DNA from 3 places in the Neobacillus sp. D3-1R genome. Region 1 is predicted to be linked to each of the others. Evidence: riboswitches for the same ligand, from Rfam matches in the RefSeq annotation. Region 1 holds a riboswitch; each other region holds the start of a gene.
What was found. Region 1 has a riboswitch for cyclic di-GMP ahead of ACSBPO_RS19600 (DUF5317 domain-containing protein). Riboswitches for the same ligand answer to the same signal wherever they lie in the genome.

Region 1 (10,299 bases):
TTTTTAAATCCTTGTTAAAAGAAGCTGCCGCAAATAAGTTGCTATAAAATAAAGAGTGGTAAAAACTCACTGCCTTTTCTGCGAGTTCACCCACAAGCAAACCATCTAGCTTTTCCTGCTTTTCCAGAGTCATTTATCTCACCTATTTGTTGGCCAATTTTTACAAAATTATATCATAATTAACTTTTTCAAAATACTTATTTATGAAAACAAAACAGTGGTTAATATTACCAATACAATAGGAGTTTGGTCTTATAATACTTTTCAAGAAAAATAATCGCGGATAGATGTGGATAACACTATAAAGCCAAAGGTTATCCACGATTTAGTTGTAGATAACTATTCACAATAGTTGATAAGTTTTTAAAAATTTCAATTTCATTTCATTTATCCTGTGGATAAGAGGAAAATTTATATTTTTTGAAAAGTCAGACTCCAGCAGGAATAAAGTCCTGAATAGAGAATAAATATTTAATCATTCATTGGGACTTAGGAGGATTTTAATGGCGCTTAGGAATTATATTGTGAGGCGAATTTTTCAAGCTATTCCACTATTGTTTATTATTTCCGTTCTTTCTTATTTATTAATGGCCTTAGCCCCCGGGGACGTGTTAGCGTTATTTGAAGACCCCGGTGCTACACATGCAGCAACTATGCTGCAACGGGAACGAGTTCTCGAGAGGCTAGGTTTAGATGTTCCTATCCATATGCAATATTTTAATTGGATCAAAGGGATATTGTTGGATGCTAATTTTGGCTATTCCTTTTTAGATGGCCAGCCTGTTTTCCATAAGATTGTCGAAAGAATTCCAGCTACCCTTTGGCTTACCGGTACGGCTTTAGTTATTTCCTTAATCATTGCCATTCCTATTGGCGTCTATTCGGCTGTAAAACGAAACTCATTTGTTGATTTACTATTTTCCTTTTACTCTTATCTTGGAATTTCTTCACCTGCGTTCTTCGTTGCTCTAATCGGGATTCTCTTTTTCAGCTTAAAATTAGGTTGGGTTCCTGTCAGCGGAATGCGTGAAGTGTATGACCATTTTAGTTTAGTCGATCGAATCAAGCATCTTATCCTGCCTGCCACAGTCCTTTCATTTGGCATGGTTGCAGGAAATACCCGCTTTATCCGTTCTAGTATGTTAGAAGTGATTAATCAAGATTATATCCGTACCGCACGTGCAAAAGGAGTTTCAGAGTTCAAGGTTATTTTTAAACATTCGCTTCGAAATGCTTTGCTACCGATTATCACCATTGTTGCGATGCAATTGCCAATCATTGTGGGCGGAGCCTTTATTATTGAGCAAATTTTTGGATGGCCAGGCCTAGGGCGTCTAGCCATAACCGCTGTATTCATGAGGGATTATCCTCTTATTATGGGAACGACTATGCTAGTGGCGGTAGCCGTGATCATATGTAACTTGTTCGCGGATATTATGTATGCCGTTATAGACCCGAGGATTCGGTTTCAGAAGCGGGAAATGTAATAAAGCGAAGACCATTCATACCAGAGGGAGCACCCTCTCATGAATGGTCTTTTTTAATGACAATATTTGTCGAAAAATTTAGGTAATTCACCTACAAAATTTTACAATATTTTTCATATACAAATATTACTATCATTTTATAGCGACTTTTGTCCTAGATAAAAAGAACTATTATGTAACTTATTAGGTCTTTTCGTAAAACCAGGTAGGGTTTTGAAGTTTTATAGATTACTTCATCTTATTAATTAAGTTAAGGGCAAACTATCTGAAAAGGTAGGACGCAAAGCTATAGGGGCTTAAGTATTATTCATTCATACAATGCCAGCCAGCTGCCAATAGGCGCCCGGAACTTATTATAAAAATAATAACGAAAGGGGGCCGCCGCTTATGTTAAAAACCTTACTCTTTAAATTAAAGAAATTATCAATCATGCACACTTGGAAACTAGATTTTTAATATTTGGACAAGCATCTATTATATTTAAAAATTTAATTTAAAGGGAGATTCATAAAAATGAAATATAAAGTAATAATGTTCTTATTATTTGCTACCATGTTCGTTTTGACTGCTGTTTCTGGATATAAATTAGATTAATCGTTAAGCGTATGAGATTTAGGGTTGGGCCGGGATACTCTCCCGGCTTTTCTTCAAAGGGGGGTATTTATGTTTATCGATAGTTTATTAGTTGGGTTGGTTGTTGGGAAGATCCGTGGGGGAAACTTTAAATCATTTTTAGATATGAGAGTAAAAAATGCTTATTTAATCATATTTGCCTTTTTAACGCAATTTCTCGTTATCTATTTTTATTCCAAAGCACTTCTCTTTGCTGTCACACTCAGTTATTTGATCTTATTTATATTTTCCATCTTTAATCGTCACCTTACAGGGTTAATTTATATTGCGATTGGAATGGCTTTGAATTTAATCGTGATGGTAGCTAATGGCGGAAGAATGCCAGTGGATCCGCATGCGGCAGGCTTGCTTGCACCTGAAGATTTACCTGCCCTTCTTGCCGGTGAATACGGAAAACATATTGCGATTTCAGACCACACGTTGTTTAACTTTTTAGGAGATATCTTTTACCTCCAAGCGCCCTATCCACATCCGATTATTATTAGTCTCGGAGATATTGTGATTAGTATCGGCGTGTTCCTTTTTATCCAAAAAACAATGGTTAAAAAACATATTAATTAGGGTGGTACGATGGACAAGAAAAGCGCAATACCATTAAATATATATTTTGTTTCTTGTATTCTAGGCTATTTATTCTTATTTTTTCATTTTTCATATGATATCAGTCTCCACCTTTGGGTGGTTATCACGACCTTTGCTTTTCTTGCTGCCTTTTTTGACACTAACCCAATCGTCCTCCCTTCTGGGGAAAACATGGCGTTAGTGATGCCGTTATTTTTCACAGTAAGTACCATTTACGGAGAATTCGCCATGCTGGCTGTCGCAGCCTTTATGTGTACCATCCTGTGTATTTCCATTCCGAAGAAGTCCAAATCCCATATCTTTAACTCGGTACAATACTCGATTGCAAGCTTATGCGGATTGAAGGTTTATTTAGCACTTGGCGGAGAAACTGGGGGTCTCGATTTAAGCACAAGCCTCCCTTTTTTAGGCTATAGCGTTGTTTATTTCTGTTTAAACGTTATTCTACTCGTCACCTATTTAGTGATAGCAGGCAGAGGGACAACGAAGGAATTATTGCAGGTGTTTGTGGAGAAAAAGAATGTTTTAACCTATTTTACGATTATGTCATTCGGATTACTGATGGTCACTGTCTACCAGCAGCAAGGTCTGACTGGTTTAATGCTCATGAGCTTGATCATGTGGGCATTAGGCGTTTCCTATCGCAATTATTATAAGATGTTTGATCATTTCAGAGATTTATCGACAAAGGATGAACTGACCGGTCTTTATAATCATCGCTATTTCCAAGAAAGCTTAAAGGAACAAGTTGAGACGAAAGAACTTGTTTCATTGCTACTATTAGATTTAGATTATTTTAAGACGTATAATGATTTATTTGGTCATCCAAAAGGAGATCAATTATTAAAAGAAATCGCCATGTTATTATCATTAGATTGCCCGAAAATCGGTACGATTTGCCGATATGGCGGCGAAGAATTTGCCATTATCCTTCCTAATATTGATTCAAACGAAGCCATTGAAATTGCGGAAAAGATTAGAACAAGAGTATCCAATCATCCATTTAGCGGAAAAGAACATATGCCTGGAAAAACAGTCACCGTTTCCATTGGGGTATCCACCTACCCGCATACAGCTGAACACAAAGATAGCTTGATCATGCACGCCGACCAAGCTCTTTATAAAATAAAATATACAAGTCGAAATAAGGTTCATCTTTACTCCTCTGTTATTGATGAATTAAAAACAAGCTTTACTTTTGAAAATAAAGAGGAAGATGTGTTACAAACGATCAAAACCTTCTTAACGATTATTAACTCAAAGGATCGGTATACTTACGCCCACACCGAACGAATTATGGAATATGCAGAAAAGTTAGCCAAGAATTTGGGGCTTCCTGAAGATGAAGTCAAGACGGTCCGTTATGCCGCTTTATTACATGATATCGGGAAAGTAGAAGTCCCAACAGATGTCTTGAATAAACAATCCAAACTGACGAATGAAGAATGGGAAACGATTAAAATGCATGTCATTTGGGGAGAAGAGATGGTGAAGCCCATCAAAGAACTGTCTCAATGTCTGCCGATTATCAGACACCACCACGAACGATATGATGGTAGAGGTTACCCTGATAACTTAAAAGGTGATAATATCCCATTACTTGCAAGAATTTTGACTGTTGTCGATAGCTTTGATGCGATGACGACCAATCGTCCATACCAAAAGGTGAAAAGCTTTAAAGATGCCTGTGAAGAGTTAGTCAAATGCAAAGGAACACAGTTTGACCCCGATATCGTTGATCCATTCATTAAAGTAATTTCGGAAACCCACCCAGAGCAATTTTATCAAGCGCCTTTAACGAAGGCGATGTAAAATACGAAAAGCGCAAGCGCCTTGGTAAGCGATGTTCTTAAAACAGAAAAAAACAGCCATTTGATTGGCTGTTTTTTTATTATACCGCTTCATTCCCTCGCTTTTTTTCATCGACAACGAATAACACACCGAGTTCATGATGCTCCCCTTCAAATAATGCCCGTTGGACAAAACGAATTTGCCCATTCGTATCAATTACTTCTAGTTTACAATGAGCACGATTTCGCTGCAGAGCTTCGTAAAAGGCTTGTTCATTATAAACTGAAGTTCCGTTCACCTTTGTAATTAATTCTCCAACCTGCAGAGCCATTTTTTCCGCGGGAGATTGCGGCAGGATTCCAAGAATCATGACACCATGATTTCGTTTTGAAAAATAAAATGGCATATTCTCCTCAGACAGTCTTTGTCTTAGAGTTAACGTTTCTCTTCCGATCATTGCCAAAGCGATCACCGCAATGGTCGCAAGAGGGATCCAATAACCAATAGAAGCAAGTAATAAGGTAAGAACCCCTAAGGTGATGATACGTTTTCCAAGCAGTTGAATGGCTTCTTTCGGTAGCTGTGCTTGGACTTGCTGATGGAAACCAACAGCAAATGGGACAAGTAATAGCGAGTACTCATGCCCGCCAATGCTGAACACCGGCCACCAATCGAAAGGTAAGGTAATTGCATCGCCTGGTAGGAGAAGAAACATCGGCACGGCCCAAAGGCGCTTCACCTCATGAATCCCAACAGATTGTCCGCGTTTACTCTTTATGAGCTTTGGTGAAGTGGCAACCGAACCATTACGCAGGATCAAAATCCCCTCTATCACAACAAGGATGGCAACTAAAATCCCTAACGATGGATATATTTTTTCATCAAGGTCTGTAAATGTATGGGAGAAAATCGGAATAGGCAAGGTTCTTCCAGCCGCAAAAATGAGGGCGAAAAAGGCCGTTCCTACGATATAAACAGGTGAAATGAGGCGCATTCTGCCTGTCAGACTCCATAAAAATGTAAAAAGCGCAACTAGGATCACTGCTCCTAATGGAACGACGATACCACCTGCCAGCATAAGTAAGGACGCACCTAACCCAAGCCAAATACCTAATGGCCAAAGCTGCCGCAGCTCAAAATAAGCATCCTGTACCCGAACGTGAAAATTTCGTCTCTCTCGTTTCACGCGAAGAACACCGAGCACGGCTGCCAGAAAGAATAAATAATAAAAAAGCGGATTCCAAAACATTTTTCCTGTCGCTCTTAACAATTCCCATAGCCACTCCTGTACCAAAATCAACCCACCTACTCTCCTATAAATGATCAACTCTATTTTCTAAAAAACGTATGTTTTTAACTTTAGTAGACTATTAAACCTATTTTACCAAATAAATAGCAGATAGGCATCACCTGAAATCATAGATTACAAAATAGACTCTAGATATTTAGCAGAATTTTGGTGGGTTGTTTGGAATGAACGGGGATCGGCGGGCGTTTGCACTTTAACGCACCACCGCACCGGGGGTCTGACCCCCGGTGCTTTAAAGTGGAAAAGCGCCGAGGGTTTTGTACCCGGCGCTTTTGAAGGATAAACTTCATTTCTCCATGTAATGCTTTACCGTTTTGCTGCGACGTATTTTAGAGCAGTTTGGAGCTGGAGGTCATTTTCTTCGTTACGAACTTCCTTTACAACCTCAGCTTCTAGGGCTGCTGCTGTTTTCTTATCGATCTTTCCTGTGACATCTAAGCCAGTTTGTTGTTGGAATGCTTTAACGGAAAGTTCGGTTCGGTTGTTATAATAGCCATCAGTACGGCCTGGTGCATAACCTAATCCCTTCAATATCAATTGTGCATTCTTGACCTTCTCATTGTTCATATCCAGTTCTAGCGGCTTTTCGACTTGCAGTGGGTGGGCATGATAAATTTCTGTCTGCTTGACTTCAATATCTGGTTTTATACCTTGTTTATGAATCCAATTTCCATTTGGTGTGAGCCACTTAAATAAAGTCAGCTTAATGTTACTTCCATCACCCATCGGAACGGCTTGCTGAACAGTCCCTTTTCCGAATGTGTTCTCACCAATCAATGGATAACCTTCCGCTTCCTTTAAAGCACCTGCTAAAATCTCCGAAGCTGAGGCACTTCCTTTATCCACTAAGACAGCAACTGGATAATCCTTCTCCTTCTTTAAAGAAGAGAAATAACGCTTCTTCTCGCCGCTTCGTGTTTCAATTTGCACATAAGGCTTATCATTTGTGACGAACTCCTTTAAAATTTCCTCGACACTGGATAATAAGCCACCTGGATTACCTCTAACATCGATGACTAAACCTTCAATATCCTCTTTTTCTAAATCCTTCAGCTGCTTCTTAAAATCACTTGCCGTATTTTCTGAGAAAGAAGTGATTTCAATATAACCAATCTTCTCTCCACTTTCATTTTTCACATCTGAATGTACCGTTTCTAGTGGAATTTCATCACGCTTAATATTCACTGTTATTGGATCTTTTAATCCTTCTCGTAAAATTTCTAATTTTACGATTGTCCCTTTTTTCCCTTTAATTTTCAAAGTGGCTTCGTATAAATCGAGTCCTTCCACTGACGTTCCATCTACTTTTAAAATTTGATCCTTTGGTTTAATTCCCGCCTTTTCAGCTGGGGAATTTTTAAAAGGAGAAACAATAATGATTTTCCCATCTGATTCACTTACTTCTGCACCAATGCCTTCGAAAGATGAGTCCAGTGCTTGGCTAAATTGAGCAGCTGTTTCTTTATTCATATAAACAGAATAAGGATCATCTAATGTCGAAAGCATTCCTTGAATAGCTCCTTCAACCAATTGAGATTGATCCACTTTTTCGACATAACGTTGAAGAATTAATTCATAGGCTTGTTCCACTTTTTCTAAATTTGCTGGTTGATTACCATCTGTTGAGATCAACGGTGTTTCTCCTGACTGATTATCAAAACCTGAAGCCGTATCACTACCTAACCATTTCATGCCAGCATAAGTACCGCCAGCTCCTGTTATCAAAGAGCCTGTCATAAGAATCGCTATCCACTTACGGTTCATTCCTTGTCCTCCTCATCCACATGTATCTCATAAGCTGTTCTTTCCCTATTCGTCACAACTTCTCTTTTTTCCTTGTAAAAAGCAGGATTAAATCTAAGATACGAGATAGTCTTGGTTATTAAGATATATGAAATAAGAGGACGAGTTATGCTTGGTTTATAGCATATCCTTGTGAATCACCTAGAAAGTACCAGAAGTTTCTACAACATAAACATGGAAAAACCGCAAATACTACTTTTTGTAATACCGCATTTCAGAAATTAGTGAAAGAAGGAATCAAGAATGACAGTTGGAACTCAAATTAAAACAACACTGGCTGGTTTAAAAAGTGCCCAAGCTAGTTTAGAAACGTTCTCATTAGGAACTGACAACCAAACAGCAAAACAACTATACCAAACAGCTGCAAAACAAACTCAAGCGATTATCGATAGCCTTGAGCCACGTTTACAGGAAATTGAAGCAGAAGAACCACAATACAAACAATAATGCTTTCGGTTGGCTATTTTGCCAACCCTGTTTTCATTTATATTTTTTCTAAGGAAGATGATGTTTATGACAATTGCCTCTAATGTGAATCAGTGTGTAGCAACTCTAAAAGGAATTGAAGCACAACTCTCCATCCTTGCCTTAAATTCGGAAGAAGAAAGTGCCAAGCGAGCTTTCCATGAGGTAATGGTAGAAATGGAGAAAGTTCGAAATGAACTACAAGCAAGAGTAACCCAAATGGAATTAGAGGAACCACAATATAAAAATTCGTAATCATGAAAGTAGGTGACATAGGTGGCGGAACCGGTCCATATCATAATTCGGACATTTGTTTTTATAGCATTTCTCATTTTAATCACAAAAATAGTTGGAAAAAAACAAATTTCTGAAATCTCCTTTTTCGAATATGTTTCAGGAATTACAATCGGTAGCATTGCCGGTGAAGTGATTATGGGACTTGAAAGGCATATTATGTACGGCATCATCTCCATACTTATTTTTGGATTTGTAACGGTCTTTGTTGATATTACCTCTCTTAAGAGTAAAAAATTTAGGGATCTCATTGAAGGCTCGGGAACGGTTTTAATTAAAGGTGGAAAAATCCAAGAAGAAAATTTAAAAAGAGAGCGATTTTCAACCGATGAGCTTGCTTCCTTACTTCGTCGTCAAAATGTGTTTAAAGCGGCAGATGTTGAATTTGCTGTATTAGAGCCAACAGGTGATATTAGTGTTTTATTAAAAAAGGAAAACAGACCCTTAACACCAAAAGACCTTCAATTAGTAGTGGCTCCTGAAAAAGAACCGCAAACGATTATTATGGATGGACAAATCAATAATGATGCGATGGCACAGGCAGGAAAAACCCGTGAATGGCTGAATACAGAATTAGCTAAATTAAATGTCACTGTTGAAAATGTATTCTTTGGGCAAATTGACTCCTACGGCGAACTAACCGTAGATTTATATGATGATCAGATTCAGGTTCCTTCGCCACAACAGCGTCCACTATTAAATGCGATGTTAAAAAAATGTCAGGCTGACCTTGAACTTTTTTCATTAGAAACCAATTCCGAAAGTGCTAAAAAAATGTACACCAAAAATGCAAAACGAGTCCAGGAAGCCATTCAAAAGCTAGAGCCGTTTTTAAATTAAAAAAAAGCTGTTTTCGTATAGTTTTTCGTTTTCGTAAAAATCCCTAAAGCCGGATTTTTACAGGCTCTCTTAATAAGTGCTCAGCTCTTTTCTTATTATTCATATGAGTTCATCACCCTATATGCTGAAATACCTATTTTATTAGTCACAAAAAGCAACCAAGTTTCAGAAAAGAGCCAAAAAAAACACAACATATCCATTCGTTTTTAACGATTTGAATATGTTGTGTTTAAATGTGTTTTTACAACGGAATATAATTAGCTGGATTTACAGCATTTGATTTTGCGTCATTCCAAGGTCCCTTATGGATTTCGAAGTGTAAATGTTGACCTGTAGAATCACCTGTATTACCCATTATACCGATTTGCTGACCTTGTCTAACAACGGCACCCTCTCCAACCATACGAGTACTCATATGGGCATAGACGGTTGTATAGATTTGACCATCAATGGAGTGGGAAATAAATACACAATTCCCATAACTGCTTGAATAATAAGATCGAATAACGACCCCATCTGCTGCAGCCCAGATTGGAACATCCGCGCGATTGGCAATATCAGATCCATAATGAACGGTTCCCCAGCGTGCACCAAACCCAGAAGTATACACCCCGTTTGCTGGTCTAATAAATTTCCCATTAGAAACAGGTGGAGTATAGGTTTGTCCTTTTTTCGCCGCTTCTCGTTTTTGTCTTTCAATTTCAGCAATACGTGCTTTCTCTAATTGAATTGCCTTTTGAATCGCTCTTGCTTGAGCAGCTAAGAGCTCTTCTTTCTCTTTAGACTCTAACAGATACTCTTCTACTTCTTTTTCCTGTTCCTTTAATGAAGCCATTAACTTATCTTTTTCAGCTTTTTGAGCAATTAGCTTCACTCTCATTTGTTCTAAATCTTTTTTCATGTTTTCAAGATTCGAGAGTTTTTCTTGCACTTCAGTTTTCTTTGTTTCAAGCAGTTCTTTATCTTCTTGGTGTTTCTTTAAAATATCTTGGTCTGCCTCCATAATCGTGGCAACAGCGCTCATCCGATCAATAAAATCACTAAATGAATGAGCACCCATTAATACGTCTATGTAGCTTACCATCCCACCCGTTT
Region 2 (10,299 bases), 1.1 Mb from region 1:
GCCTCTACATACGATTGGATTGCATGCCCTATATCTCCAATTCGATTACCTGGTTGTGCGACTTCAATAGCACGATATAATGATTCCTTAGTCACTTCCAATAGCCTTTTGGTTTCGTCTGAGACTTTTCCAACTGGATAGGACCATGCAGAATCTGCTAAAGCTCCATTTAAGTTGACAACCATATCAATCGTCACAATATCCCCTTCTTGTAAAGGAGTTTTCCGTGGAAATCCATGACAAACCTCATCGTTGATACTTGCGCATGTTGCGTATTCATATCCTTTATATCCCTTTTGTTCAGGAGTTGCACCGTGCTTTTTTAAAAATTGTTCAACAAACTCATCAATCTCCCAAGTCATGACTCCTGGTTTAATTAATTTGGCAATTTCTCTATGGCAAGCAGCAAGAATTTTTCCTGCTTCCTTCATCTTTTCAATTTCACGTGGTGATTTTAAGATAATCAAGTATTTCCCCTTCTTTCCTGAAGTGTACCTACTAAGCATAGATGTTATCTTTCATTTTACCCTTTTTTTAAAAATAGAAAAAGGAAGAAACACTCATTTATGAAGGAACTTTCCTCATATAAGGTTTTCAATAACATTAGAATAATTTGGAGTAGGTCCATTTTATGAATTTACGTAAAAATACGTTCTTTATATGGAACTTCTAATTATTTTTTGATATACTAAATAAAAAGTAAACAAAAGTGAAGTGAATAATAAAATGATTGGTGAACGTGTTAAACAGCTTCGTTTAGAGAAAAGAATGTCACTTTCGGAGTTGGCCGAAAAGGCTGGAGTGGCTAAGTCTTATCTTAGTTCTCTAGAGCGAAATCTTCAAACAAATCCTTCTATACAATTCTTAGAAAAAATATCGGTTGTCTTGGGGGTCTCAGTTGATCATATAATTAATGACCCTATTAACAAGGATGATCTAGATTCAGATTGGCTAACTTTAGTACAAGAAGCGATGGGTTCTGGAATATCAAAAGATCAATTCCGTGAATTTTTGGAATTTAATAAATGGAAATTAAAACAAAAAGATGATGAATAAAGAACAAAAAGCGCTGGAGCTGGATTACGAAAACTTCGTTTAATGCTAAATTTATAAATCTCTACAATAAAAAAGTATTTCTTCTACACGAAGAAATACTTTTTTGGGGTTATTTTTCTACAACTAGCTCTTTCACTGAATTTACATGGAGAAAATCTCTGATTGTGTTCAAATCCATTCCCATACTTTTTGCTTCTAAAATTAATTGAAGCCATTCTTTGTCTAATTCATTTACGCAGTCCAGTTTTCTACTCACCTTATCTCCCCCAAAATACATCTATCTGTATCTCAGGCAGCCCAGCCATCATCGTAATGCTTAGTACTCATTACCTTAGATCTGCAACTTTGCGCCCCTATCTTTCAATAAGTTAGCCCTTTTCTGATTGTTACTTAAGTAATAGTTTTACCCTATTATATCTAGTTCTTTTTTAGTAGGGTGTTGTTTCTTGTCAGGAACGTCCAATAAAATACCACCTTTTTCCAACAAATAGTGACAATTAATTCTACTTTATAGAATTTTCTAAAAATTAAACCTCTAATCTACTTACTTTCTAGGTAAAATTACTTCTAATTCCGTCGAATTTTTAACAATTATTTTCCAAACAATGTGAGATATTTATTTGACCACAAAAAAACACCCCCAAAGTTAGAAATTACTTGGTCCAACTTTTGGGGTGCACAGCATATGAGGACTTTTCAGTTTAAATCAACAAAGTTGCAGAAAAGAGCCTAATTAAAATATTTCTGATAAGTTTCTTGGAGCTTTTGTTTACTTAATTCAGGATTGACTGTTTCGTAGGATTGAAGGGTGATAATAGAACATGACATCCCTATTTTACAAGCATCTTCTGTGTTAACTCCCTTTAAATAGCCGTATAGGATTCCCGCTACTAATGAATCGCCTGCCCCTGTTACATCATCTACTTGTATCTCAGGTGGTAGAATGACACTGGCTTCTCCATTTTTTGTGAAATAAATAAGACCTTTATCTCCCCTCGTAATAACGACTCTTTCTACACCTTTTTTCAAAATTAATTCGGCTGCGCGAAAATAGTCTCCATCACTTTGAATAGGGAAATCCGCAAGGGCTTCAGCCTCAGACTGATTAGCAATTAACCATGTCACTCCATCAAGTTGATGAGGAAGCTTTTTTACTTTTGGGGCGGATACAGGAACAATACTTAATGGTATATTTTCCTTTTGACAACGTTTGATGATATAGGAAAGAATATCGGAAGGTAAATTGGTGTCTAATAAGACCATTTCGGATTCTCTTATGATTCCCCACTTTTTTTCAATAAGGGACCGCTGTATGGAATCGTATAAAACCATATCAGCTAAAGCGACAATCATTTCCCCTTCTTCATTTAAAACTGCTGTGTACGTTCCCGTTGACATTTGTGGAATAACTTCAGTTGGTGTAATATCGACAAATCTCTTTGTCTGATTCAAAAGCCATTCCCCTTCATGATCCCCTCCGACAAAACTAAGTAAAGAGGTTTGGCAATTGATTCTGCCAAGGTTTTCAGCAATATTCCTAGCTACACCACCACAGGAAATAGTACTGTTCGATGGATTAGAAGTCCCATATTCTAACCCTTCCAATACTTGAATTTTCCGATCTATATTAGCTCCACCAATACAAAGAACTTGAGTCTTTTTTGGAAAAATAAAGGATCTTCCTATAATATCTCCGCTTTCTTTTAATTCTAAGAGACCTTTTTCAACGTCTTCTAGAATTACATTTAACTTTTGTGATAGTTCCAAATTGGATATTTGCGGGTTTGATTTGACTAATTTTAACATCTTTATTAATACTTGTTTTTCCATGACTCTCAGTCCTTAATAAAGAATTTGTGCAAACGCTTTCTCTACTCTAGTAATTCGTCAAAAGATGTCGGTTTCCTTCTAAATAATTTTAAAAATAACTAATCTAAATATTATTTATTTTCTGAATTTTAACATATAATATTTATTAATACGAAGATAGGGGTAATCCACTAATAAATGAGGTGAACGAATTGACGATACTTCACATTTTGAATTATGCCATTCCTATTACTTTTTTAGGGCTATTTGGATTCTTCATTGATAGAATGTGTAAACCAGTTCCGAAAAAAGAAGAAGACTAAACCTTGTTTAGTCTTGGAATCTTGGAAGTATGAGAATTTCAACCCGTCTATTTCTCGCTTTACCTTCTTTGGTGTTATTTGATGCTACTGGTTGGAATTCTCCAAATCCTTTTGCACTAAACCAACGTGGATCCAGTTTATCGTTTCTTAGGACAATCTTCATGAAATTAACAGCCCTCATAACGCTTAATTCCCAGTTTGATTCAAAATTTGCATTACGAATCGGAACATTATCTGTGTGTCCACTGATGATGATATTTCGAGGAGGATCCATAACAAGTAGTCCTGAGATTTCTGTCGCAATATTTAAATCGACATTGCGGACCTCTGCTTTACCAGAATCAAATAACACATTATCTCGTATTGTAACAAGCAAACCTTCATCCGTTAATTTGGTGCCTAATTTCGCTTCAAGCTTTTTATTATGAATATACGTATTAACCTTCTTTTGCAAGTCCTGTAGTTCCTGTTGGTCCTTATCGATGTCTTCCTGTTTAGGTTCCTCTTTCGGGTTCACCTTTGTATCATTTTCGCTCTGAGGCATAGGGGCTTCGAAATCTAAAACGCCTGTACCACCAGCAAAAATTTGATTAAACGCTTTGGAAAAAGCATTAAACTTTTGTGCATCAATCGAGCTCATTGAGAACAATACAATAAATAATGCAAGTAACAGAGTCAATAAATCTGCATATGGGATAAGCCAGGATTCATCCACATGATCTTCATGATGATGCTTTTTCTTTCTCCTACTCATCCTGCTTCACAACACTTTCATTCAGGAATGCTTTGCGCTCTCCTGCTGGAAGATAAGATGCAAGCTTTTGTTCAATAACCCTCGGAGCCTCTCCTTCTAAAATGGAAAGAATTCCTTCAATCATCATCTGCTTTTGTTTCACTTCTTGCTTTGATTTTCTTTTTAATTTATTGGCAAAAGGATGCCATAACACATAACCAGTAAAAATCCCCATTAACGTAGCAACGAATGCAGCCGAGATAGCATGACCTAAAGCTTCTATATCATTCATGTAACCTAATGCAGCAATTAATCCTACTACCGCCCCTAATACTCCAAGAGTCGGTGCATACGTACCAGCTTGAGTAAATATAGCAGCTCCACCTTGGTGACGCTCCTCCATCGCTTCAATTTCCTCAGATAGAACATCCCGGATGTAATCAGCACTTTGACCATCTACAGCCAAAGTTAAACCATTTCGTAAAAAGGCATCATCCACTTCATTTGTTCTAGCTTCAAGTGCCAATAAACCTTCTTTTCGTGCCAGTTGTGCCCAATCAGAAAACATACGAATCAATTCTACTGAAGACATTAATTTTTGTTCTTTAAAAATAATTCCAAATAGATTTGGAACTTTCTTTAATTCATTTGTAGGAAATGCAATGGTTACTGCTGCAACAGTACCTAATAGGATGATGAGAATGGCTGCAGGGTTGACTAGCTGCGATGGGCTTACCCCTTTTAAAAACATCCCTACACCAACTGCTATTAATCCTAATATGACACCTATAATCGACGTTTTGTCCATATAACCGTTCACCTATCTTATCTCAAACTTTGATTAATCGATTCAGAAATTAATTCTTATCTTTTATTTCGACAATTTTTTAGTTTTCTTTAGAAATTTGAGAGGATTTCGTAGAAAGAAAAAAAGACTATGTGGAAATAGTCTTTAAAAGAGTACTTTTTGGATATGTGAGATTTGTTAATCTTAGTTGTTGTTGATTTCCGTTCCAGCCGCTTGCTTTCCGGAGGGCGTTCGTCGAGCCTCCTCGTCGCTTATGCTCCTGTGGGTTCTCGCCTGTAACGCTAATCCCCCAGGAGTCAAGCGGCTTCCACTCCAATCAACCGTTTCTCAAAATTTAAAATAATCTTTAACAGAGCCTTATATTTAAAAAAATTTTTTATCTATTTTTTGTTCGTAGTTTTTAAAGAGGGATGAGTTGGTTTTAGCGCCTCTTTTGGACATGACTTGATTAAATCGAAGCAGCTTTTCATTTAGGTTCTTTTGATGCTTTTGTTTTTCGTCTGGGTCTTCACAATTTCTTATTAAATTTTCTATGGAGAGCATTTCTTGTTTAAGTTTATTTTCTTCAGGAGAAAATCCTGCATTTTTCATCAAACGATAAGCCATGCGAAGGTCTTCTGGAACTCCTGATAAATCCTCTAAGTTCATCGGTTTACCTAAGCCTGGAAGATTGTCAAACTCTCCATCTTCATAGGCCTTTTTTATTTGTTGCTCAGCTATAATCGTAAAAAAATCCATCCTAAACCCTCTCCCTCGGACATTATCGATTACCCTATATGTATATTATAAACTATGTTGGAAGAAAAATGGTTACTTAATCAAGGATTTATGTTCTTCAGTGTTTCATTTACATACTCCTCCTATATTAGGGAAACCTATCTTTGTCAAAGTGAAAGGAGTGGATGTAAATGGCTCGTGGAAAACATTTTGAACATCAAAAGAAAGGTCATCCAGGACCTCTTCCAGAAGCTGGCGCTATGGTTGAACAACATGCAAAACAAAGCCTTGAGGACGAAGAGTTTATTGTTGTTCAAGAAGCTTTTAAAAATCGCAGAGAAAAAACAGAATAATAACAAATGGGATAAACGACAAGTTTATCCCTTTAATTGGTTCCCTGTATCAATTTGTCTCTTGTTTAGTAGGTGGTACCATAATCATGTCTTCTACCGATTTGTTTTTCAACCAGTCCGCTAATTTTTCAATATCTGTAGAAAAAATTCTATCTTTTATAATGGAAGGCACAATTTCACGTGATTTTTCATATAAGGATCTTGTGGCCGTTGCCATAAGATGAATCCCTCTGAATTCTAATGCCTGTAACGCACAGAATAACTCAATAGCTAGGACTCTTCTGGCATTCTGTATGATTTGGTAAGCATGCCTAGAGCCTATTGTACCCATACTCACATGATCTTCTTGATTGGCAGAGGACGGTATGGAATCTACACTAGCCGGATGTGCCAATGTTTTATTTTCAGACACGAGAGAAGCAGCACTATATTGTAATATCATTGCACCAGACTGCAGACCAGGTTCCGGGCTTAAAAACGCTGGTAAATCATTTAATTGAGGATTCACTAAGCGCTCGATTCGACGTTCTGAAATATTGGCAAGCTCTGCAACAGCAATTTTCATAAAATCCATCGCAAAAGCAATTGGTTGGCCATGGAAATTCCCACCTGATACCACCATATCTCCTTCATGGAAAATTAATGGATTATCTGTCGCCGCATTCATTTCAATTTCTAACTTCTCTTTCACATAATCCAACGCTTGCCAAGAAGCGCCATGAACTTGTGGGATACATCTTAACGAATAAGCATCCTGTACTCGCACTTCCCCTTGTCGTGTCGTCAATTGACTATCCTTCAAATAGTCACGAATTCTTGCTGCTGTTTCTACCTGCTGGTGATATCCCCTTGCAATATGAATTTCCTCTGCAAATGCATCCATAATACCCTTATGACTTTCTAACGAAAGAGACGCAATAAGCTCAGCTTGATAAGCTAAGTTTTCAGCCTCTAAATAACCAACGACCCCCATCGCGGTCATTGCCTGTGTTCCATTAATAAGCGCCAATCCCTCTTTTGCTTCCAATGTTAACGGTGTTATTCCTTCTAAAAATAAAGCTTCCTGGGCCAGCATTCTTTTTTCTTTATAAAAAACTTCTCCTTCTCCGACGATTGGAAGAACTAAATGCGATAATGGCGCCAAGTCACCGCTAGCCCCCAATGAACCTTGCTGAGGAATAACGGGAATAATATCTTTATTAAAATATTCTAACAACCTCTCCACAACAACTGGACGGATACCAGAAAACCCTTTTAATAAGGCATTCGCTCGTAATAGAAGCATTACTTTTGATACTACTTTTGGAAACGGCTCCCCTACCCCGCAAGCATGGGATCGAATGAGATTGATTTGCAGCTCTCGTACATCATTTTGATTAATACGAACATCACTGAATTTACCAAATCCTGTGTTGATTCCGTAGACGATCTTTCCTTCTGTAACGATTTTTTCGACGGCCATCCTACTTTTTTGAACTGCTGCCAAGCTTGCTTCCGATGCCTTGACAGGTAAATTTCGAGCCAGAATCTCTTTTATCATGTTTAGTGTTAGTCCATAACCTTTTAATTCAACCATCTATCTCTCTCCTCTACCACTTTAATAAAATAAAGAAAGAGCCTGGATTGATTAATCCAGGCTCCCGAGTACGATTTTTAATTTTTTGATCCGTTTAAGATGTATCATATTATCCTCTTCTTTCAAGAAGGGTTTAAATTTTCAAAAAATAACGATATTTACCTTTATTCTATGCTCGTGCTTCCATTTCTGTCAATAAGGTACTTGAAAATGACATTCTAAGGTATACTGTTTAGTGTAACTCGGACGAAAATGAGGTATTTCGTCCTTGAAAGGAGTTTGTTTTATGAAATCACTTATTCTTGCAGAAAAGCCGAGTGTAGCAAGAGAGCTTGCACGTGTTCTTGGATGTAAACAACAATCAAAGAGCTATATTGAAGGCAGCCAATATATTGTTACTTGGGCACTTGGGCACTTAGTTGAATTAAAAATGCCTGAGCAATATGATACGAAATATAAAACATGGAACTTAGAGGATCTTCCGATAATCCCCGAACGAATGGGTTTAAATATTATGAAGCAGACTCATCATCAATTTCGAGCTATTGAAAGTCTAGCAAAACGCAATGATATTAAAGAAATCATCATTGCAACTGATGCTGGGCGTGAAGGTGAACTCGTTGCTCGATGGATTTTAGAAAAAATAAAGTGGAGAAAGCCTCTTAAACGTCTTTGGATTTCTTCTTATACAGATAAAGCCATTAAAGATGGGTTTAAACAGCTAAAGCCAGGACAAGACTTCGAAAACCTTTACCAATCCGCTGTTTGTCGTGCTGAGGCAGATTGGCTTATTGGTTTAAATGTGACAAGAGCTTTAACAACAAAATACAATGACCCACTATCTGCTGGTCGTGTGCAAACACCTACTCTGGCTCTTATTTTAGAAAAAGAAAGCGAAATACAGAAGTTTGTACCGAAAGAATATTGGACCATAAAGGTTCCAATTGGCTCTAGTGAAGCAGACTGGGAAAAGAATGGCGAAAAAAGAATTTTTGATCAAGAAACGGTTAATCGAGTTAAGGAACAACTTGAGAACTCGGACGCTATAGTAGAGAACATTAAGAAAAATCCAAAGAAAGAAACACAGCCCCTTCCCTATGATTTAACAGAATTACAAAGGGATTGTAATAAACGATTCGGTTTCTCGGCTAAAAAAACATCGACGGTGCTACAACGTTTGTATGAACAGTATAAATTAGTGACCTATCCGAGAACAGATTCTCGTTATTTAACGACTGATATGGAAGGAACCATGTTAGAGCGCCTACAGGCTATCTCGGGAGGATATAAGGAAGAAACACTTTTGCCTATTAAAAATAAAGGCAAGGTCGCGACCAAGAAAGTTTTTAATAACGAAAAAGTAACCGATCACCATGCCATTATCCCGACGGAGGAGAGACTTCGCCTTGATGTATTAGACTCGGATGAACGGAAGGTTTACGATCTTATTACTCGCAGATTCCTTACCCTGTTTTATCCTGAATACGAGTACGAAACCACTCAAATCACTTTAAAAGCTGGCCAAGAGCAGCTAGTCCTTAGAGAAACCACTATCGTAAACCTTGGCTTTAAAAAGGTATTAAATAAAGAAAATGTCATTAGCGAAGGAACGAAAGCTAATTGGAACGTTGGGAAAACATACACACTCCGCTCCGTCCAAGTTGCCAAGGGCTTAACCGAACCGCCTAGCCGTTTTACCGAAGCGGATCTTTTAGGAAAAATGGAAAAGTTCGGATTAGGTACTCCTGCAACAAGAGCAGATCTAATTGAACGAATCATCGAAACAGAGGTTGTTGACCGTCAAAACGGTAAGCTAATCCCGACTGCGAAAGGGAAACAACTATTTGAACTAGTAAACGATGAATTGAAGTCTCCTGATTTAACAGCAAAATGGGAGAAACAATTAGAGTTGATTTCGAAAGGAAAAGCAAGTCCTAAGGAATTTTTAAAAAATATCCGTCAACAAACAGAAAAGCTAGTTAGTGAAATCAAAGGCAGTAATAAATCTTACCGCGCTCATAACTTAACTGGCTCAAAATGTCCTGAATGTGAGTCGTTCTTAAAGGAACGAAATACAAAAGAAGGGAAAGTCCTAGTCTGTTCGAATCACGAATGCAGCTATCGTCGTCGTAAAGATCCGAAGCTGTCAAACCGTCGTTGCCCGCAATGCCACAAGAAAATGGAAATCCATAATGGTAAAGCCGGTGCTTACTTCCAATGCCGCCCTTGTAATTTAGTAGAAAAGGCAGAAGCGAAGAAAAAAGCCGTGTCTAAACATGAAGAACGTAAGCTTGTTCAAAAATACTCTGCTAAGAATGAAGACTTTGGAACAAGTTTAGGTGATCTATTGAAGGCCGCTTTAGAGGATAAAGAGTAATAGTAAGTGAGAAAAGCAGTGATACGCGTATCACTGCTTTTCTTCAGTAAGCTTGTCTCGAAAACTCGGGGATAAATTTTGAAACTCGAGCATTTGTCTCGGAAAGTCGAGCATATTTTTTCAAACTCGAGCATTTGTCTCGAATAGTCGAGCATATTTTTTCAAACTCGAGCATTTGTCTCGAATAGTCGAGCATATTTTTTCAAACTCAAGCATATCCCTCCGAAAGTCGAGCATATTTTTTGAAACTCGAGCATATCCCTCAAAAAGTCGAGCATATTTTTTGAAACTCGAGCATATCCCTCGGAAAGTCGAGCATATTTTTTGAAACTCGAGCATATCCCTCGGAAAGTCGAGCATATATTTTTGTAAAACTTCTTTAGAAACATAAAAATGCAATTTTTTTACCACTTCCTATACGAAAAACGTTCATCATAAGCCATTTACAATGAAATTTTAGATAGAAAAACATCAAATTTGCTAGTTTAGAAAATTTTTAACACCCATCCATCCTCTAAAAACTCTTAATGACTATTTTGTAGATTTT
Region 3 (10,299 bases), 1.7 Mb from region 1:
ACAAACGTTATCGCTAATTTATAGCCCCATAAATAATTCGCCAATAGACTTATTCCCCATAGTCCCCCATTTACCAAATGAGAGGGGAGAACAAAGCCATTAACACCAACAGCAATAAGAACACTCGCCACTCCGATCGTAAAGATACTTTTTATCATGTAAATCTCCTTAAAAAGTATTTTTACTTGAATTATATGAAAATGAAACAAGCTTAATTCCTAAATACAATTAGATGTTCCTTTCCCCTTTATATTTCAATCTCTAGTTATATTGTGATTTTCTATTTAATACTCTTTTAGTAAGGCTGTCCATTTATGTTCATTGGAGGAGGAAATCGATTGATAAGGCTTAAGGATGCAGTAGAGGAATTGGATGAAATAGCTCTTAATCTTCAATTTTTACAAGGTCATTATTATGAGGATCAACATTTTTTTAATGAAAAAGACCTCGAGACCTTAAGGGATCATTTACAGCTTTTCAGTGAAAGATTTTCATCAGCCTATATTTATCAGGATTTGGAATTAATTGATTATGGAACTATTATCGAAAAACTAGTATCACTAAAAGAAGTGGATTACCAAGACTTGGAGCATGATGGCATATTGAACCCTGATACTGTGGATGTTGGTTCCTTTATTACTACTATAACTGAGGAGCGTTATTCGGCTCTATTTTTTGAAGCACAGCCACACTTAAACGAATTACGATTCTGTATCAACAAAATTTTAATTCTATAAAAGAAAGATACCCAACCTTTAGGGGTTGGGTATCTTTCTTTTATCTTATATCTTTTCTGTAACCTTCCCAAACTTCTCCACAAAATCTTCCGCTGATAAAGGCTTGCTAAATAAATATCCTTGGACCTCATCACAGCCATGAGTTCGAAGGAATTGAAGCTGTTCTTCTGTTTCAACCCCTTCTGCAATGACTTTCATTTTAAGGTTATGTCCCATTGTAATAATGGTGGTAACAATATCACGATCATTAGAATCCTTGGCAATATCCTGGACAAAACTTTGATCGATTTTCAAACGGTCTATGGTTAATCTTTTTAAATAGTTTAAGGAGCTATAGCCAGTTCCAAAATCATCTATCGCGACTTTTACCCCAAGTTGCTTTAATTCTTGAATTATCCCGATAGCCATTTCCACATTCATTGTCATGCTTTCAGTTATTTCCAGCTCAAGGTACTGTGGATCAAGCCCCGTTTCTTCTAAAATTCTACATACCATCGAAATTAGATTTGCTTGAAAAAACTGGCGTATCGAGAGGTTGACCGAAATCACTAAGGATGGCCAGCCGTTATTTTGCCAAATAACATTCTGTTCACATGCTGTTTTAATGACCCATTCCCCAATTGGAACGATTAAACCTGTTTCTTCCGCAACTGGGATAAAGCGATTTGGTGGGATACTGCCTAGTTCTGGATGATTCCAACGGATTAAAGCCTCAACTCCACAAATTTGATTAGTTACTAAATCCACTTGCGGCTGATAGTGGAGAACAAATTCATCACGTTCTAATGATTTACGAAGGTTTTGTTCTAAAACAAGCTGATCATTTAAAACTTTTTCTTGTGTGAGTTGATAAAATTGGTATGTATTTTTCCCTTGACGTTTTGCATCATACATAGCTATATCTGCATTACGAATTAAAGTTTCAGGATCATGACCATGAGTAGGAAACAAACTTATTCCAATACTCGGTGTAATCACGACTTCATGCCCCTTCAATCGGAATGGACGTGATAAAGCCTTAAGGATTCGCTTTGCGACAAACTCTGTTTCTTCCTTTGTCGATTCTTCAAGAAGGATCAGAAATTCATCTCCTCCTTGGCGTCCAATAAAATCCTTTCGACGTAAACTATATTTCAAGCGATTAGCTACTTTTTGCAGCAATAAGTCCCCAATACTGTGACCCAGCGAATCATTGATGACTTTAAAGCGATCTAAATCTAAAAATAGTAAACTCGCTTCTATCCTTTTTCCAGCTATTTCTTCTAATGTATGTTCAAATCTCTTTTTAAAAAGACGTCTATTCGGGAGACCCGTTAATGGGTCATGGTAAGCCATGTGGTTAATCGTATCTTCTGCTTTGTAATGTAAAATAGCCAATTTAGCCAGATAGGTTGCTTTTTCAATGAGCTTTAATTCTGCCTCTGTTGGTAATGCAGGTTGGTTAAAATAGATAGCAAAGGTTCCTAATACCATATCCTGATTATCTAGGATTGGGGATGACCAGCAAGATACTAACTGATATTTTTGAGGGATATCTCGGTATCTTGTCCATAATGCATCCTTACTAATATCCTCTACGATTACCATCTTCTTATAGTGCGCTGAAGAACCGCAAGAACCTGCACGAGGTCCGATAGATATACCATTTAATGCTTCCATATAACCCTTTGGTAGATTAGGAGCAGAGCCAATATGAAGTCTTGACTTGCTTTCATCGGCCAGCAGAATCGAACAGCGTCCTCCGTTTGATAGCTTTTCAATCATATAAATGATTTCATCGAAAACTTTCGTGATGAGTGCACCTTTAGCGATCATCTCCAGCACCTTAGTCTGTCCGTCTAAAAGGAGTTGAGCTTTATTATTTTCGGTAACATCCTTGATAATACTGAATACCCCGACAATCTGACCATTCGTGTAAATCGGCATATTCTTTACACTTAAATCTAGTCTTTCGCCTTTTTTATTGTACATAGCTGTTTCATATTCTAATGGATTCCCTGCCTTAACTTGTTCAAAAAATTCAACAACCCTTTCTATATCTTCCGGAATGAGAAGATCTTGAAAGGACATGGATAACAATTCCTCTTCAGAGTAACCGGAGCACATTTCTGATTCGGGATTTACACTTGTAAAACGCCCTTCTAAATCAAAGCTTAAAACCGCATCCGTATTATGTACAAACAATGATTTATAACGTTGTTCACTTTCAATTAATAAGGACTCCATTTTTTGGCGTTGTGTAATGTCTCGGGCAATTCCCGTCACTCCCACAATATTTTCATCCACAATAAGGGGGACAGCCGTGACATTGAACTCCATCTGTTCACCTTTACTATTAAAAATAGACATTTTAAAGGTTTCTCTATTCCCTTTTAAAGCGCTATAAAACTTTTCGTTAGCAAAATTTCTTTCTTTTCGGGGTACTGTTTGGAGGAAATTAGTATCAATGAGATCATTCCAATTAAAACCTGTTAACTGCTCTACTGTTGGATTGGCATTGATAAAATTCCCGTCCTTATCAAGGAAAAAAATAATATCAGGATTATAATGAAAAAGGGAGTGAAGTTGTTTTCTACTCCATTCGTGATGTTGAATTAATTTTTGATATTTTGTATCCGTTTCTATTAAATGGTCGTTAGCTTTTATATATTTTCTGATAAAAATAGCAAGGATGAGGATAGCTGTTAATGATATTCCACCAATTAACCCTTCGTTTTGTTTCCAAATCAAGTGTCCAAAAAATTCTACAAAGGCTAATACAATTAAAACTAGTATGATATACTTCGACAACTTCATTACAGCACCTCTTTACTCTAGAACAGTATGTATCTAAAAAAAACTATTCCAAAAGGAATAGTCATCACTAAAAATTTACGATGCTATTCGGCAACCCGGCGATCATGGCTGATGATGAAATCAACTGTGTGTTCTTATTTCATCGGTAACTTTAGACCCGTAGCTTTGCGTCCCAAACTTTCGTATTGGTTTGCCTTTTTCAAAATAGGAATATGTAACTAATTTTTAATTATTTTAACAGTTAATTGGCATGAAATAAATAGATTCTTCAAATTTAACAGTGGGAATAATTAACAGTTTGCAAGTATAATCATTCATAGACTCCTAGCCTAAAAAACTTTTAATAAAAATAAGCCAAATAGAATAGCTTACCGTCTAATGGTTGTATAAAACGTCAAAAACTGGAGGTCATGACCATTAATCACTTAGTCAAGAAAGCTCAAAAAGGAAACGAAAAGGCTTTTTTAACCCTTTTCCAACAGTATGAAGAAGATATATATAGAACAGCATTTGTGTATGTTAAGAATCAAAATGATGCTCTTGATATTGTTCAGGAAACGGCTTATCGCTCATTTAGTAAAATAAGCACCCTAAAAAACCCGGAATATTTTAAAACTTGGTTAATCAAAATCACCATTAATGCCGCTCTTGATTTTTTAAGAAAGGAAAAGAAGGTCATTCATTTGAAACCTGAAACATCAGAGTTCATTCCTACCCCTGAGGTAGACCTTTCTCTTTCCATTACGCTTAAGGATGTCATGGAAAACTTAACGGAAAAAGAAAAAAGTGTCATTCTCTTAAAATATTATTACAATCATACCTTTGCTGAAATCTCAAGTATTCTCGAGCTTCCATTAGGAACTGTAAAATCCGTCATCTATCGTGCACTCGAAAAACTTCGTACTCATTTAAAGGAGGAAGATATTTGTGAGAACTAATCTGAAAGAAGAAATGAGCAAAATTGAAATTCCAAATGAACTTCATAATAGAGTAGTTTTAGGTGTAACAAGAGCAAAATTAGAGAAAAGGCCAAATGTCCTTTTCACAAGAAAAAGAATATTTGCAGCTGCAGCAGTTGTGATTATTTTAGGGTCATCCATCACTCTCGGTTCTTCCCAAATAGCAGGTGCAGTAGAATCGTTTATCACTCGGATTTTTGGTTCGGAACAAGAATTGAAGCAAAGTTTTCCAAATGCAAGTGGTGAAGATTTGAATCAATTTGAAAAACATCTGGAATTAGCCAGTGCCAATCTGACTGCTGAAGAATTTCGTGATTATAGTCAGTTGCAAAAAGAGGCTGCAAAATTAGTGAAAAAAATGACTGTGACAGAAAATGGCCAAGTTATTCAAAAACCGGAGGAATTAACTGCTTCAGAACAAAATAGACTAGATGAAATCAGTCAGCAATTACAGAAATATGAAGCAAGGTTAGATGCTATAACAACCCATACAGTTGAAGAAGCTCAAAAAATGGTGGATTATCCGATTAACAAACCAGCGTTTGTTCCAGAAGGTTATCAATTAATAAACAGCACTGCCCATTCAGATGAGGAGCAACCTGGAAAAAAACCGATTGTCGTATTCGAGTATCAGAAAGGGGAATTTGGATTTAGAACCTTCCAGCAATCACTAGATCAAGAGGATGATTTAGATAGACGTTCTTTTGAACACTCTGATTCTTATTTATTGAAGGGCTATAAAATGGATTTCCACTACTCAGATGGAACTAACGTTCAAGGGATGAGACTTATGAGCGAAAACCAAAACTTTAAAATTGTTATCGTGGCAGACATTTTATCTAAAGAAGAGATGGAAAAGATTTTGCTATCCATGGTATCAGAATAAAAAAAATACAAGAAGCAACCCCTTTCTATATTAGGAAGGGGTTTTCAAGTTATCAACTTTCGTTTGTCTGATCTTTCGGGTTACCGGAAATAGGGTCTGTACGAAAAACCTCCAACCCCTTTAAGAAAGCATCCCCACCAATACCAGCCAGAATCGATATAAAGATAATTCTAAATAATGAGTCTGTATCAGCTGATATGACGAGAACCACGGCTGTAAAAGCCCCCATAAATACTTCCTCTAGAAATCCCAAATAGATAAATTTTTTGGTTTTTCTAGGGATAATGATTTTCCCCCTTTTTCTCACATGACCCAAAATACCAACCAGTCCACCAATCAGTAAAGCGAAGGCAATGTTTCTCATCCATCTTCACACTCCTAAAGCCGAGATTTTTGTTGCGACCTTAGGTAAAATCTTGGTGTATTTCCATTATATAGAATTTAATCATAAGTTAGTATGAATAAATATACCGAATTTTCTGATATATATTAGTAGGACATGTTTACTACCTTATGAGCGATAGCTAATACAATTCGTACTTTTCGCTCAGGCGGTAATAGCTTTTATACATCCTTTGCAAGGTCTACAATGGAAGCCTCGGTCACTTTTTCCAAGTCTTGAACAGATAGCTCCATCTGCATACCAATTTTCCCACCGCTTACAATAATTGTATCTAAACCATTTGCACTACTATCAATAAACGTCGCATATGACTTTTTCATTCCGACAGGAGAGCAACCACCTCTAATATATCCAGTCCATTTTTGAATATCCTTTACAGGGATCATTTCAACCTTTTTTTCTCCTGCTGCTTTGGCTGCTTTCTTTAGATCAAGCTCCACTTCAACTGGGATGACAAAAACGAATATAGCTTTACTATTTCCCTGAGCAACGAGAGTTTTGTAGACCATCTGAGGGTCCTTTCCAATTTTACCAGCTACCGAAACTCCGTCGATTTTTCCATCTTCATGATCGTAGGTCATTAACTGGTAAGATATTTTTTTAGCATCTAGTATTCGCATTGCATTTGTTTTACCTTGTGCCATGTTCGATCACTCCTTAACGTCTTATCTTTCTTTATCATAAAAGCTGTTTTCGTATAGATTGTGGTTTTAAGGCACTCTTACTAAGTGCTCAGCTCTTTTCTTAAGTTTCATATGAGTTTAACACCCTAGATTGTGAATCGGCTATTAAATTTGTTAGAAAAAGCAGCAAAGTTTTAGAAAAGAGCCTTCATAAATTAGGCTGCAAACAGTGAATAGTACTATTCTCAAACTAGGCTTGGCCTAAATCTACTGGCTAGTAACCTACTCGCCTGCTGTGGGTCAATCTCGTAAGCTAATAATTCCTCGACATTACGCTTGGCTGTTATTAATCTTTCACCTGAGGGAGAAATAAGACTGGTCGTACTCTCCTGACCATCAAGTGCATAATTCACACTAGCAAAATAAATATTATTTTCTAAGCTTCTTCCTACCATTGCTCCATTAAAAAATTCCGGATTATGTACCTTGCCTGTAAATTGTGGATGAAATACAATACTTGCTTCACGTAAAGCTGCCCATCTTACCGTTTCCGGATATCTCCAGCCTTCGTGGCAAATGACGATTCCAAATTTAACGTCATGAATTTCAAATATTTCTCGACCTTGTCCTGGTTGATAGCCATAAAAATCCTCATCAGGATCGATCTGATTTTTCGTTTGATAGCCCAACACTTCACCGTTTTCATCTATCACAAAAGCAACCAAGTGTAGGCCTAATTCGTCTTGCCATTCGGTCGGTAAAATCACTGCCAACTGATATTCTTTTGCTAAGGTACAAATTTCTTCTATGGCAGCCTTCATTTTTTCGTGATGATATTCCTCTACTTGAAAACCAACCCCACGTAAACCTGGAAGGATAGACTCTGGAAAACAAATAAGCTGACACTCCTCTTTCTTGGCTAACATCATCATTTGTTTCACTTTTTCAAGCCCGTCTTTTAATGATTTTGGAAATCCCGTTTGAGCCAATCCAATCTTCATGATTTTTTCCCCTTTTTATCTTATCTATGTGGATTATTTTACCATAGGTTTTTAAAAATCGTAAAAACGGAGAGTGAATAGGAAAACTAGCGGACATATAATCCGTTCGGAATAAGCTACCAAGAAAAGACAAGCCCAGAGTCCTATAAACTCTGAGCTTGTTGGTGTACTGTTTATTGTCGAGGATAATCTGTTTCCCTTTTAGTTTATGCCCACCACATATTACCTGGGGTTTCGCGAATCAAGACATCATTTAAATTTTGCACCGCGCGTGAAAAACCTTCTTCAATAGACATTAGCGGGTCTTCATGCTCGATGCTCACGACGTAATCGTAACCGTATGTACGTAGCGCACTCATCATATCGGACCATTCTTGCATACTATGTCCACAACCAACACTGCGGAAGGTCCAAGCACGTGTTTGAACATTTCCATATGGTTGCATGTCAGTTAAACCGTACATATTCACATTATCTTGGTCAATATACGTATCCTTGGCATGGAAATGGTGGATAGCTCCTGCTTTTCCTAATATTTTAATCGCCGCAACCGGATCAATTCCTTGCCACCACATGTGACTAGGATCCAGATTGGCACCAATTGCTTCACAGGTTGCCTCACGTAGCTTTAACATGGTATACGGTGTGTGAACAAGAAATCCTCCATGTAGCTCAAGACCAATTTTCACATTGTGCTGCTGGGCAAGTTCACCGATTTCTTTCCAGTATGGAATCAATTTGTTTTCCCATTGCCAAGTTAACACATCAGCATATTCCATAGGCCAAGGAACAACTGGCCAGTTCGGTTGTTTTGCGTCCTCACTATCTCCCGCAGTACCTGAGAATGCATTGACAACTGGTACCCCTAATAATGAAGCAAGCTTAATGGTTTTTCTTAGTGTTGCATCTGATTCTTCAGCAAATGCTTTGTCAGGTGTAAGCGGGTTTCCATGGCAGCTAAAAGCGCTAATGGTTAAACCACGGCTTGTAACTGCGTTTAAATATGCGTTTCTTTTTTGTTCATCTTCTAAAAGCTCATCCAGTGGACAATGTGCATTTCCAGGATAGCAACCAGTTCCAATTTCAACTGCGTCTAGTCCAGATGCTTTTACATGATCAAGCATTTCTTCAAATGTTTTATTAGCAAATAATACTGTAAATACGCCTAACTTCATTACGCTAGCACTTCCTTTTTGAAAGAGATAATTTGTTTCGTTTCTTGAGATTCAAGCGCTGCTAAAATTATTTCCAGTGATTTCATTCCTTCTTCACCAGTAATAAGAGGTTCTTTATTTTCCAAGATGCTTTCCACAAAGTGATTGATTACATGTGAAGTGGTTTGGCCGCCTTCATCATTCGTTTGAATTTTATCTAACTTATGGTTTACCACACTGCCGTCACGATATTCTTCAATTAAAGAATAAACCGGATCGGCTTCAAGTCGAAGGATACCCTTCTCACCATATATTACCGTGGAATTATCGCCACCTGCAACATACGCCCAGCTTGCTGTTAGTGTGCCGATAATACCGCTTTCTGTACGTAAAATACAAACGGCATTGTCATCCACTTCTGTATTTTGCTTCGCATTAGTTTCAATAAATGCCCCAACCTCGGAAAATTCCCCTAATAAATAACGCATTAAGTCCGCCTTATGAACACCAAGGTCTCCCATCGCACCGATGAAGGCTTTTTCTTTATTGAAGAACCAGCTTCCTGCGCCGTCTACACTCCAGCTCTCAGGACCAGGATGACCGAATGTTGTCTTAAAGCTATAAACCTTTCCAAGCTTGCCACTTTCGATGATTTCTTTTGCTTTACGATGCGATGCAACAAAACGCTGGTTATGAGCAATCATTAACTTTTTCCCATTCGCTTTTGCAGCGGCAATCATCGCTTCTGCTTCTTCTTTAGAGGTTGCCATTGGTTTTTCGCAAAGAACATGCTTACCTGCGTTTAATGACGCAATCGAAACTGGCGCATGTAAGTAGTTTGGCAAGCAAACACTAACGGCATCTACTTCTTCTAGATTGATAGCTTCTTGATAATCCGTAAATGCCTGGGCACCGTATTGCGCTGCCATTGCTTCGGCTCTTTCAGCCACGATATCGCATACAGCAACAATCTCTACTTTATTATGAAGATGATATTCTGGTAAATGTCGATGTTTAGCAATGCTTCCACATCCAATAACGGCTACTTTTAATTTTGTCATTGTCTTTTTCCTCCAATATATTCATTATTCATCAATGTTTTTAAATAGTTCATGCTGATTTCAATACTTTTAAATGGTGTAAGGCTACTTTGGTCCTGTTCAACAACCCACCATTCAACACTAGCCGATTCCCCTAAGTGAAGAATACTTTCAATATCAACGCCACCTGTTCCAAGCTCTGCGAAAAATTGTTCTTCGTCTTGAGTCATATCTTTTAGATGGATAATGGGGGTTCGATTTTTATAACGGTTGATCCATTCAATCGGATTTTCACCTGATTTTGTTAACCAATAAACGTCTAACTCGGTTTTGAGATTTTCCGGAGAAGTGTCATCAAAAATGGCTTCAAGCGCCATCCTGCCATCGGATAAACGAGTTAATTCAAAATCATGATTATGGTAAAGTAATGTAATGTCTTCCTGACGGCATCTCTGACCTATTTTTTCTAATAGTGATATGAGTTTTTGGTAGTCAGCCTCACTTCTCCGATTTTCAGAAATATAAGGACAAACGATATATTTACTGCCAAGAGTCTTCTGATCTTGAATAACCTGCTCTAAGTTATTTTCTAAATCCTCAAGGGGGACATGACTACCAGCTGCCTTTAATCCCAATTTATCCAAAATGAATTTAACTTCTTTTGGAGGTAATCCACCATATCCGGCAAACTCAACCCCAT

Region 2: another riboswitch for cyclic di-GMP. It lies ahead of ACSBPO_RS01440 (anti-repressor SinI family protein); the one in region 1 lies ahead of ACSBPO_RS19600 (DUF5317 domain-containing protein).
Region 3: another riboswitch for cyclic di-GMP. It lies ahead of ACSBPO_RS04195 (EAL domain-containing protein); the one in region 1 lies ahead of ACSBPO_RS19600 (DUF5317 domain-containing protein).

Annotation. Positions count from the first base shown of each region.
Region 1 covers NZ_CP197471.1:3,822,610-3,832,908, forward strand. The annotation lists gene ACSBPO_RS19590 (EAL domain-containing protein) at 1-133, opposite strand, end outside; gene ACSBPO_RS19595 (ABC transporter permease) at 504-1,487, shown strand; cyclic di-GMP riboswitch class I at 1,733-1,824, shown strand; gene ACSBPO_RS19600 (DUF5317 domain-containing protein) at 2,151-2,681, shown strand; gene ACSBPO_RS19605 (bifunctional diguanylate cyclase/phosphohydrolase) at 2,691-4,514, shown strand; gene ACSBPO_RS19610 (PDZ domain-containing protein) at 4,594-5,787, opposite strand; gene ACSBPO_RS19615 (S41 family peptidase) at 6,109-7,566, opposite strand; gene ACSBPO_RS19620 (DUF1657 domain-containing protein) at 7,849-8,052, shown strand; gene ACSBPO_RS19625 (DUF1657 domain-containing protein) at 8,119-8,325, shown strand; gene ACSBPO_RS19630 (DUF421 domain-containing protein) at 8,347-9,204, shown strand; gene ACSBPO_RS19635 (PcsB-like coiled-coil domain-containing protein) at 9,446-10,299, opposite strand, start outside.
Region 2 covers NZ_CP197471.1:288,598-298,896, reverse strand. The annotation lists gene map (type I methionyl aminopeptidase) at 1-467, opposite strand, end outside; gene ACSBPO_RS01445 (helix-turn-helix domain-containing protein) at 727-1,056, shown strand; gene ACSBPO_RS01440 (anti-repressor SinI family protein) at 1,166-1,312, opposite strand; cyclic di-GMP riboswitch class I at 1,345-1,440, opposite strand; gene ACSBPO_RS01435 (carbohydrate kinase family protein) at 1,786-2,886, opposite strand; gene motB (flagellar motor protein MotB) at 3,196-3,942, opposite strand; gene motA (flagellar motor stator protein MotA) at 3,935-4,729, opposite strand; gene ACSBPO_RS01420 (DnaJ family domain-containing protein) at 5,093-5,467, opposite strand; gene ACSBPO_RS01415 (hypothetical protein) at 5,638-5,799, shown strand; gene hutH (histidine ammonia-lyase) at 5,849-7,375, opposite strand; gene ACSBPO_RS01405 (DNA topoisomerase III) at 7,662-9,752, shown strand; gene ACSBPO_RS01400 (AAA family ATPase) at 10,284-10,299, opposite strand, start outside.
Region 3 covers NZ_CP197471.1:848,250-858,548, reverse strand. The annotation lists gene ACSBPO_RS04205 (YitT family protein) at 1-158, opposite strand, end outside; gene ACSBPO_RS04200 (hypothetical protein) at 339-737, shown strand; gene ACSBPO_RS04195 (EAL domain-containing protein) at 783-3,533, opposite strand; cyclic di-GMP riboswitch class I at 3,620-3,738, opposite strand; gene ACSBPO_RS04190 (sigma-70 family RNA polymerase sigma factor) at 3,944-4,471, shown strand; gene ACSBPO_RS04185 (hypothetical protein) at 4,461-5,378, shown strand; gene ACSBPO_RS04180 (DUF4257 domain-containing protein) at 5,431-5,742, opposite strand; gene ybaK (Cys-tRNA(Pro) deacylase) at 5,943-6,425, opposite strand; gene ACSBPO_RS04170 (carbon-nitrogen hydrolase family protein) at 6,650-7,405, opposite strand; gene ACSBPO_RS04165 (sugar phosphate isomerase/epimerase family protein) at 7,612-8,580, opposite strand; gene ACSBPO_RS04160 (Gfo/Idh/MocA family protein) at 8,580-9,620, opposite strand; gene ACSBPO_RS04155 (sugar phosphate isomerase/epimerase family protein) at 9,617-10,299, opposite strand, start outside.